One region of the Rossellomorea sp. FS2 genome, then DNA from elsewhere that is predicted to be linked to it. Evidence: riboswitches for the same ligand, from Rfam matches in the RefSeq annotation. Region 1 holds a riboswitch; the other holds the start of a gene.

Region 1 (5,203 bases):
CCACCATCCGTGGCACGGAGTTTTGAAGCACTGATTCCTGTTGCGTTTGTCATCGTAGGAATGTCCGCCATCACAGTCTGGGCAGGTCTTGACCTCCATCACTTGATCGGTGTGGCCGTTTCCCCACTCGTAACGGCAGGGGACAGCATTTTTGGGGTATTGATTCCTGTATTCTTAATTACATTCTTCTGGTCATTCGGGATTCATGGGGTATCGGTCGTTGGTACGGTCGCCCGTCCGCTTTGGGAAATGTTCCTTGGGAACAATGCCGAAGCCGTCGCACACGGTCAAGTAATCCCACATATTGCACCTGAAACATTCTACCAGTGGTTCATCTGGATCGGTGGTTCTGGTGCCACACTCGGTCTCGCACTGGCTATGGTATTCTTCTCAAGATCCAAGTATTTGAAAGCATTGGGACGGACTAGTATTGTCCCGGTCACGTTCAACATTAATGAGCCTATTATTTTCGGGGCACCGATTGTACTGAATCCTGTCCTGATTATCCCATTCGTCATCACACCGCTCGTTACGGCAACCATTGCATATGTGGCAACGGCTACAGGAATGATTTCACCGACCTATATCATGCCTCCGTGGACCCTGCCCGCACCGATTGGCGCATTCTTGGCAACCGGTGGAGACTGGAGGGCAGTGGTGATGGTCTTCATCAATATCGCAATCTCGTTCGCCATCTACTTCCCGTTCTTCAAGATGTATGATAAGAAAATGGTCAAAGTGGAAGAAAACGAGCAACAAGCAGCATAAGCGAAAGCGAGAAGCGGGAATCTCATGATCCCGCTTCTTCACTATGTATCACAAGGAGCGTGAACAAAATGATTGAAACTGTTATACCAAGAAGAATAGGATTCAAAAGCGTACTGGTTCTGATACTTACTGTATCCATAGGTCTCTTACTCTTATCAAAGCCTTTCATGAGTGCCGGAATGCCCAAGGAGTGGAGTATCTTCCTTGCGACTGGCATTTCCACGTCATTGGGCCTGAGTCTTGTCCTTCTGAAAATCGAAGGGCCGGTGACGAATTCGTCAATCAGGAAGAAAAGGTTATTGGTTGGAATCATTGTCAGCATCGCCATCAGTTTTGTCATGGCATTCGTTGTGAAGTAATACAGGAGGAGGAGCATTCATGAAAGAAGGCTTAAAAATCGTGACCATCGGCGGTGGCTCAAGCTACACGCCGGAGTTTGTGGAAGGGTTGATCAATCGTTATGATGAGCTGCCTGTCCGGGAGCTGTGGCTTGTGGATATCCCTGCTGGAAAAGAAAAGCTCGAGATTGTCGGGAGCCTTGCGCGGAGGATGGTGTCTAAGGCCGGTGTTCCCATGACCATTCACCTGGCTTTGGACCGGGAGGAAGCACTGGAGAATGCTGATTTTGTTACAACCCAGATGCGGGTCGGTCAGCTGAAGGCAAGGATTCAGGATGAAAGGCTGCCGATCAAGTACGGGATGATCGGACAGGAAACGAACGGGGCAGGTGGACTATTCAAAGGCCTCCGGACCATTCCGGTTCTTCTTGAGATTGCGGAGGATATGCAGCGTCTTTGCCCTGATGCATGGCTGATCAATTTCACCAACCCGGCTGGAATGGTGACGGAGGCGTTGCTCCGATACAGCAAGCATTCGAAAGTCGTGGGCGTATGCAACCTGCCGATCAATACGAAGATGACCATTGCCAGGCTTCTTGGCGTAGAAGTCGCTTCAGTCGATATCCGGTTTGCCGGCTTGAATCATATGGTGTACGGACTGGATGTGACGGTCGATGGGGGGTCCGTCCTTGGGAAGGTACTGGAACTGATGGGTGATGAGGATAAGCAGCTCAGCATGAAAAATATCGCCCCACTGCCATGGGATCCTGATTTCCTGAAAGCTCTCGGAGTCATACCTTGTCCGTATCACCGGTATTTTTACAAAACCAGTGAGATCCTCGAGAAACAGCTGGAGGAATTTAAAACGGGGACAACCCGTGCCGAGGTCGTCCAGCGATTGGAAGATGAATTGTTCGAGCTGTATAAGAACGAAGACCTTGATGTGAAGCCCCCGCAGCTTCAGGAGCGTGGAGGAGCCTACTACAGCGATGCCGCCTGCAATGTGATTTCTTCGATCTTCAATGATAAAGGGGACGTACAGACCCTGAACGTCAGAAATGACGGCAGTATCACGGGCATCCCTGATGAGTCCGCCGTGGAAGTGAACTGTGTCGTGACCAAAGAAGGGCCTAAACCGATCCATATAGGTGAACTGCCTGTAGCCGTCAGCGGACTTGTTCAACAGATCAAATCCTTTGAGCGGATCGCGGCAGAAGCAGCCGTGTCAGGCTCCTACGAAAAAGCCCTCCTCGCCATGACGATCAATCCGCTGGTCACCAGTGATTCGAGAGCAAAACCATTGTTGGATGAACTTCTGGAAGTCCACCGCGAATTTCTTCCTGCGTTCCATGCACAGTCGAACATCCTCTGAATGGCACATGTGGCACTTTTTTTTTGGTACCAAGGGTACCGTCAACGACAGTAGGACCTTCGAACGAATGTTAGAAATATTTTGACAAAGTAAAAGCTGGCATGCTAGTATTACCCTATTCAACGGACAAATAAATGATCGATACTCTTATGAAGAGCGGTGGAGGGACTGGCCCTGTGAAACCCGGCAACCATTCAACACTTGTTGAAAAGGTGCTAATTCCTGCAAAGCATCATGCTTTGGAAAATAAGAGAGGACATCCCTTTAAAGGGCCTCTCTATCGTGGAGAGGCTTTTTTCGTTGAGTTGAGAACTGAATAGGAAGATGCGACAGGTGCCGTGTGGAAGCATGGCTGAAAAGGGAAACCGGTGAAAGTCCGGTACGGTCCCGCCACTGTATGGGGAAGCAACTTATCACATCCACTGTTTCTGGAGGGAATGGGAAGGGATAAGGCGTGATGAACCTGAGTCAGGAGACCTGCCTGTTGTGTGCACTTGAGCTCTACGGGTCATAGAGGGGAGTGAGGAACGCGTGTTGGAATCATAGGATTGTCAACGTTTATTCATTGCGCGCAAAATCTCTCTTTCTCTGAAAGGGAGATTTTTTTATTGGAGAGAAAATGAGAAGGAGTGAGCAATATGGTGAAAAGTTCAAATCTCGGTTACCCGAGAATCGGTGAAAAACGAGAGTGGAAGAAAGCGCTGGAACAATTTTGGGAAGGAAAGCTAAAGGAAGAAGAATTTGTGGCGAAGACAGATGAGATCCGCCTTCGTCATCTTAAAAAGCAGTCGGATGCAGGGATTGACCTGATTCCTGTCGGGGACTTCAGCCTGTATGATCATGTATTGGATACAGCCGCCATGTTCGGGGTGGTCCCGAAGCGGTTCGGTCATGGGGGAGGGAAAGTCCCGTTGAAGACGTATTACGGTATGGCAAGGGGGACGGGCGACGCAGTGGCATCCACGATGACGAAGTGGTTCAACACCAATTACCATTACATCGTTCCCGAACTGGACGGGGCAACGCCTTCTTTGGCCGATAATCCCCCGCTTCGCTACTTCAAGGAAGCGAAGGAACAGCTTGGCATCATAGGGAAGCCCGTGCTCCTCGGCCCGGTAACGTTCGTAAAGCTGTCCAAAGGGTATGATCCCGAGGCGTTCGCAAGCACTGTCGATGGGTTCGTCCCGTTGTATGCGTCCATTCTCAAGGAGCTTGAAGAGGCTGGCGCCGGATGGGTTCAGATTGACGAACCCGTGTTATGTACCGATCTGACCGCTGAGGAGTGGACGGTCCTTGAGCAGGTCTATGACACGCTGATCAAGGCAGCGCCTCGAATCAAGGTCATCCTTCAAACCTACTTTGATCGCGTCAGTCGCTATGAGAGGGTGATCAGGCTTCCGGTGCATGGGATCGGATTGGATTTCGTACACGATGGTGGAGGGAATCGTCAGGCCCTGAACACCCATGGGTTCCCTGAAGACAAGGTCCTTGCCGCGGGGATCATTGATGGGAGGAATATATGGAAAGCAAATCTGAATCGGACCCTCGACTCGCTTGAGGAGTTGGAGAGCGCTGTTTCAAGAGACCGTCTGATCATCCAGCCATCATCGAGCCTGCTCCATGTGCCCGTCACAGTCAAAGGAGAGGAAGGACTCGGGGACCGCCTTACGCGCACACTTTCTTTTGCAGATGAAAAGCTGCAGGAAATTGTCACGGTTACAGAGGCAATCAAGGAAGGGCGTCCCTCTATCTCCAATGAGGAAGAAAGCTCTGACGGTCTCGAAAATATCAAACAATCCCGGACTCTCAGAGAGAGTGAGCAACTGGACGGAAATGAATTCCTTCATCGTGCCCCATTCTCTGAGAGGCGGGTCGTTCAGGAGGCAGAGCTCGGTCTTCCCCTCTTTCCAACCACTACGATTGGAAGCTTTCCGCAGACCAAAGAGGTGCGGAAAGAACGCCTGAAATGGAGGAGGGGGGAAGTGAGCGATCAGGACTACCGGACGTTCATCCAGGATGAGATCGGAAAGTGGATCGACATCCAGGAAAGAATCGGCCTGGACGTACTCGTTCACGGTGAATTCGAACGGACGGATATGGTGGAGTACTTCGGGGAGAAGCTTGGTGGATTTGCTTTTACCAAACAAGGCTGGGTTCAGTCCTATGGTTCACGCTGTGTGAAGCCTCCGATCATTCATGGGGAAGTAAGATTCCAAGAACCGATGACAGTGGATGAAACGGTCTTTGCGCAATCGTTGACTGAAAAACCTGTGAAGGGAATGTTGACTGGTCCAATCACGATTGTAAATTGGTCATTTGTCCGGACCGACATTCCGCGTTATGATGTCGCCAATCAAATTGCCCTGGCTTTGAGAAAGGAAGTCGAGGCCCTCGAGGCAAACGGAATCCGCATGATCCAAGTCGATGAACCGGCCCTCAGGGAGGGGATGCCGCTGCAGAAAGAAAAGAGGGCAGGCTACCTCGAGGCCGCCGTCCATGCTTTCAAACTTGCAACGTCATCTGTGAAAGACAGTACGCAAATCCACACCCATATGTGCTATTCGGAGTTTGGGGAAATCATCGAGAGCATCAAATCGCTTGATGCGGACGTCATATCCATCGAAACGTCAAGAAGCCATGGTAATCTCATTCATTCCTTTGAGGAAAACACCTATGCCCAAGGGATCGGTCTCGGCGTTTACGATATACACAGCCCTAGGGTTCC
Region 2 (5,203 bases), on a different contig from region 1:
CTCTTCCGTTCCCGTTGGTGCGGAGTTGAACACAGCAAATGTGCTCAGGTGATCAGGTTGTACATTGAACCACCCATCGGCATAGTCCCCTCCGACATGGTCCCACTTTTCCGTATCTGAATTATAGAAGTAAACGGCGGTAGATGTGCTGTCCACCTCTTCTTCCTTGACGGCGAAGGACAGTTCTACGGCATCTTTCACATCATGAATGCTTTCCCCATCCTGTTTGATGGTAAAGTCGTACACGTTACTAAGAGCTTCCTTCATGCCTTCCATGCGCTGGATGGAGAATTCAGCTTCTTTTTTTGAGAACCCTTTCAATTCAGTCTTCATTTTCACTTGAGATGATTCCAAGTGAAGCGTCGCCTCTTTATTGACCATCACACTCATGCTTTCATCCGGGAAGACGATGGTAACCGAATCGTCCGGGATCTCGATGATGATATCTCCCCCTGCCTTCAGGTTGCTGATACTATCCATCTCGATCGTGTTTTTTCCATCTTTCCATTCAGGCTTTAAGGTAATCTGGTCTAGCAGCTTTGGCGGATCTTCATCTTTGGCTTCTTTTTTGTACTGGATTGTCACTTTCTTTGACACCACTTTTTCATTCTGATCTTGTGCACTGACAATGAGAACATTCTTCCCCTCTTTTAACGAAAGGACGAACTCGCCCGATTTGTTGCCTTCAAGAGCTTGATCATTCAACTTCGCTTCGACTACCAAGGCGCTTCCTTCTCCATCCTTTGCCTCAGCCGTGACCGTCATTTCTGGCGTTGTGACAATCTGGCCATCTTCTACCCCTTTTATCGTGAGGGTCGGATCAGGCATGGCCGTCGGTGGTTCCGGCTCCAATGGTTTAGGGAATGAATAAAGCTTCCCCTCCCCCTTTAAGAATTTCTGATACGCGACGAGGGCCTGCAGGGCTTGCTCGGTCGCCATCCCGTTGGAATTGCCTGGACTGACATGCATAAATCCGCCATCCTCCGACTTGAAGCTCAGAAGGTGGGTGACGAGATTATTGGATCCTTTCGTGAATGCCTTTGACGTCGGATCAATCCCGTTCGACGTCAGGGCAATGATCACCTGGGAAGTGGCTTCACTTGAAGTCCCCCCGACAAATGGATCGTCGAATCCTCCGCTTGATTGCTGTTCTGCAGATAGAAATGAGAGCGCACCATCTACCGCTTTCTTCACATTCCCCTGGGATGTATAGGGTGCCAAGGCAATCAAGGCCATGGCCGTGATATCATAGCTCGGGCCCGACATGTATGCACTGAGGGACCAGCTTCCATCCTCATTCTGCTGCTTCAAAAGCTCATCAATCAGCTTTTGACGTGTCCACTTGGCATCTGATGGCACCTCGAACTGTTGGCTGTCCAACGCGATCAAGGCGAAGATCGGTCCGTTATTCCCTTGAAGGGTCATCGTGTCATTCCCTGGTGACACATCATGACTGTTGTAGATCTTTTCAATCAAGTCCGTCCCGTTGACAGACAATGGATCCAAACCGATGGCCGCCGCCGCAATCACGTGGCGTTCAATATCCGTAATCTTAGCGTATCTCGATGGGTTGATGACCTGGCTATCCACCGATTGACTGAAATGATTCTGATAATAGGCATCCGGCACTGGATATCCCGCTGCCGCAAGTCCTATGGCTTCCCACTCACTACTTACTCCGCTGTCCAGAATGTGATTCGCAGCACCTTCAATGGTTTTATTGATCTCAGCCAGCGAAACATCCGTACTTGTCGCTGCCTCTGCGTGTCCAGACGGAATCCCCGCGACCGGCACACCCAAAAACAACACAACGCTCAATACACTTGCCAACATTGCTTGAAGTATTCTCACTCACATATCCTCCCGTGTCCCTTATCCCCTGTACTAGATAAATAATATGTATATAAAAAAGCCCTGCTCTTCCCGAAAGAAGAACAAGGCTTTGAAATCCACGTGCACATACTAACCCCATGCATACTGATCCACCTCGCTTCACCTTTTACCGGAAGGCTCCACCACTACACATACAGGCAGGTCTCCTGACTCATGATTCATCGCTCCCTTCCGCCTTCCCGGACTCTAACATCCAGTGGCATTTCCGAAAGATCGCTCATCACTTACAGTGGCCGGACCGCTCAGGATTCACACCTGATTCCCTTTTAATCAGCCCCAAACCTGAGGCTGAACCAATATGCACCTATGAAGTTATACTCCTCTCCATCTTAATGGAAACCTTAGCTCAATTCAATATACTGTTAATTGGAGGAATATCAGGAAATGGGGAAGGATGTTGATGGGTGGCGGGGTTTGTCGGGGTTTGTACCATTGAAAATTATTTTACCAATCTTTTTCCATGATAATGAACCTATACTCCTGCCCTCTAATATTGTTCTGAAATTCACCTTTTTGTACAAACCCCGCACGTTCATACACGCTGATAGCACGGACATTGAAGTCCACCACAGCCAACTCCAAATGGTCATAACCGAGTTTCCTTCTTCCCTCTTCAATGATGGAATGGAAAAACAGCTTCCCCTCACCCTTCCCTGTCAATGCCGGCTTCATCTGTATCCCAACTCCCATGATATCCTCCGTTTCATCTCCGACCTGGAAGAACTCACAGTTTCCTGCCAATCTCCCCTCCCGGTCAATGACCGAATAAAATCCTTCCCGATTCCCGCTCTCAAGAAATCCGTTCACCTTCTCCTCTTGAATCGGATTATCATAGAACGAATAGTTGCCTTCATACCTCCACGTGATGAACTCTTGGATGTCTTGGTCTGTCCTTTTTCTTAACGTATAGCTCATGCGTATCACCCTTTCTTATACCTACAGTGTAAAGGCAAGCAAACGCTCATTCTACCTCGTAAACGACTACATAATATATTCGAGGAAAAATAAAAAGCGCCCTCCGGGAAAAACCATCAGACGCATCATAAAGACTATTCTCGTTTATAAACAATCCGTTCAATGCTCTTCACGGAAAGATGGTAGGCAGCTGCAAGTTGCTCCTTCCTCCACCCACTCTTGAACCTCTCACGGATTTCCTTATTTCGCTCATCCAGAGTCTTCCTGGCTCCGCTCTGCTCTCCCCAGGATCGCTCACTGCCGCTTTTTCTCGGGATGTATACATACTCCCCATCCACATAGCCCTGAATGATGGTAATCAATTCATCCGGTAAAACATCTTTTGCCCGCTTATGGCTCATTTTCGCCCCTGCTTCCTTATTAGAATTGGAATAAGAAAGGCAAAGACTGCTCATTAATCATTTCCATCTCCCTGCAGCCTTTGCTGCTAACGGGAGAATACTTTCAGGTTGGGGTATTTGCCCATGTTTGGCCTCCTCGCGTATTTTTTCTATATACTACCATATCTCTTGGTGAATTTCCCTACCACATACACTTTAAAGGCAATTGGTATACTATTTAAGTTTTAGACGATCAAAAACTTAAATTCCCCGTCCTCCATGAGCAGGACTTCCATTTCTCCTTCTTTCATGCCCACTACGTTCATATCTTCTGTACCAAAGGTCACATTGACTGACAAAAGGGATGTATTCAGACCCGCTTCTTGAAATTCTTTCTCAGATTTGTCATGGCCATCTCGGAAAGTGGAGGGAGATGCATCCCCGATTCCGATATGACAGGCCGTATTTTCATCAAACAGGGTCTTGTAAAAGAGCGTATTAGCCTGAGCAAGAGGTGCTTTAGTCGAAACCAACGCAATTTCCCCTAGATAATGTGAGCCTTCATCCGTTTCGATGAGATGTTGCAACGCTTCTTGTCCATTCGCGGCATAATAGTCGGTAATTCGGCCTTCTGTAAAAATCAGATGAAAGTCTTCTATGATATTCCCACCATAGATAAGAGGTTTAGTCCCTACCAGTTTGCCATTCACCCTATTTTTGTGTGGAGCAGTAAATATTTCTTCTGTAGGGATGTTCGGAAAGAAAGGGATCCCTTGTTCATCTGTGACAGCCCCACCGATAAAAACATGATTTTTGGCTAGACCCACTACTAAATCAGTTCCACGTTTATTTGTAAAATGCAGCGCTTCAAATCGGCTCTCGTTCAGGAATTTTTTTCGAGACTCGAAGGCTCTGTGGTGTTCTCTCCAATCATCAATGGGACTCTCCCCGTCTGCCCTAGCTCCACTTACAATCAATTCCCATAATGATTGTAAAGCTTCTTCTTTACTCAGGTTGGGGAATACTTTGGCTGCCCAAGCAACGTACGGGACAGCTATAAGACACCACCGGACCTTGTGGGATCTGACTTTGCTGTAATAATCCTTCAATTTTGTACGTGACGCTTTTTGGAAACGATGAATCCTTTCAGCAGAAACGTCTTCAAAGACATTTTCAGAAATAATATGAATGTAAGCAGCCCCTTCATCATCCCATTCTTTAAAACGGGCAGCCTGCCAATCGGGAATGTGATCGATGAAACGATCTGCTGCATGTATGTAAAACTCTTTGGTAGACTGTTCATCCTTCCAATCAATCACTACATTCGAGGCACCTGCCTCGTAGGCTGCCGTTTGGATCAGACGAGCAAACCCAGCATGTTGGATATCACTATAAATAATCAATAACTGATCCATTTGGAGATTCACACCGGCTCTTACAGCAAGTTCTGCGTACTTTTTCAATTGTGGGTCGCTTATAATCCCTTTAACCATTTACGATCTCCCCTATACTGTTCTGCATCGTTTTGCTAAAGACTCCTGACCTGCATGGCACCGATCTTGGCGTGCGTCAGCTCTTCGTAATCATTTCAATCTATAACGTTCAACACTTCTCTTACTAACCATCCTGCGATCTTGTCCCGATTGAGTTCATCTACCGTTATGATGTTTGCTTCTTTAAGATTGTTCATGTTATTCATTTCAGGATGGGGGTTTAAAGGAATCGTCCCAAGTACTACCTTGTTTGCTGAGAATATGTCTTGAACGATTTTCTTAAATGAATGAGAGAACATCTGCATATACCCGATCTCATCAATCACGATGATGTCCTTGGTACGAAGGGCCCCTTGTAAAATATCTTTGGCAAACAGATCAAACTCCTTTACGTTAACACCATACCTTCCAACCCTGGTTGCGCTGCGACTTTCTACGTTGGCAATGTCTACACTTTCTCCATCCATCGATACACACCGGAAACCTATCCGATCATCGAAGTTGGTCACTTCTTCTGTATAG

Evidence for each region. Region 1 has a riboswitch for cobalamin ahead of metE (5-methyltetrahydropteroyltriglutamate--homocysteine S-methyltransferase). Riboswitches for the same ligand answer to the same signal wherever they lie in the genome.
Region 2: linked by a shared signal. The riboswitch ahead of ACNA6I_RS17775 (LPXTG cell wall anchor domain-containing protein) and the one ahead of metE (5-methyltetrahydropteroyltriglutamate--homocysteine S-methyltransferase) in region 1 are both predicted to bind cobalamin.

What each region holds. Positions count from the first base shown of each region.
Region 1 covers NZ_JBLRVS010000004.1:84,270-89,472, reverse strand. The annotation lists gene ACNA6I_RS11060 (PTS sugar transporter subunit IIC) at 1-768, shown strand, start outside; gene ACNA6I_RS11055 (hypothetical protein) at 837-1,127, shown strand; gene ACNA6I_RS11050 (6-phospho-beta-glucosidase) at 1,147-2,478, shown strand; SAM riboswitch class I at 2,623-2,731, shown strand; cobalamin riboswitch at 2,793-2,978, shown strand; gene metE (5-methyltetrahydropteroyltriglutamate--homocysteine S-methyltransferase) at 3,117-5,203, shown strand, end outside.
Region 2 covers NZ_JBLRVS010000005.1:274,192-279,394, reverse strand. The annotation lists gene ACNA6I_RS17775 (LPXTG cell wall anchor domain-containing protein) at 1-1,851, opposite strand, end outside; cobalamin riboswitch at 2,012-2,206, opposite strand; gene ACNA6I_RS17770 (GNAT family N-acetyltransferase) at 2,338-2,808, opposite strand; gene ACNA6I_RS17765 (CD3324 family protein) at 2,943-3,209, opposite strand; gene ACNA6I_RS17760 (aminopeptidase) at 3,434-4,681, opposite strand; gene ACNA6I_RS17755 (nucleoside-triphosphatase) at 4,777-5,203, opposite strand, start outside.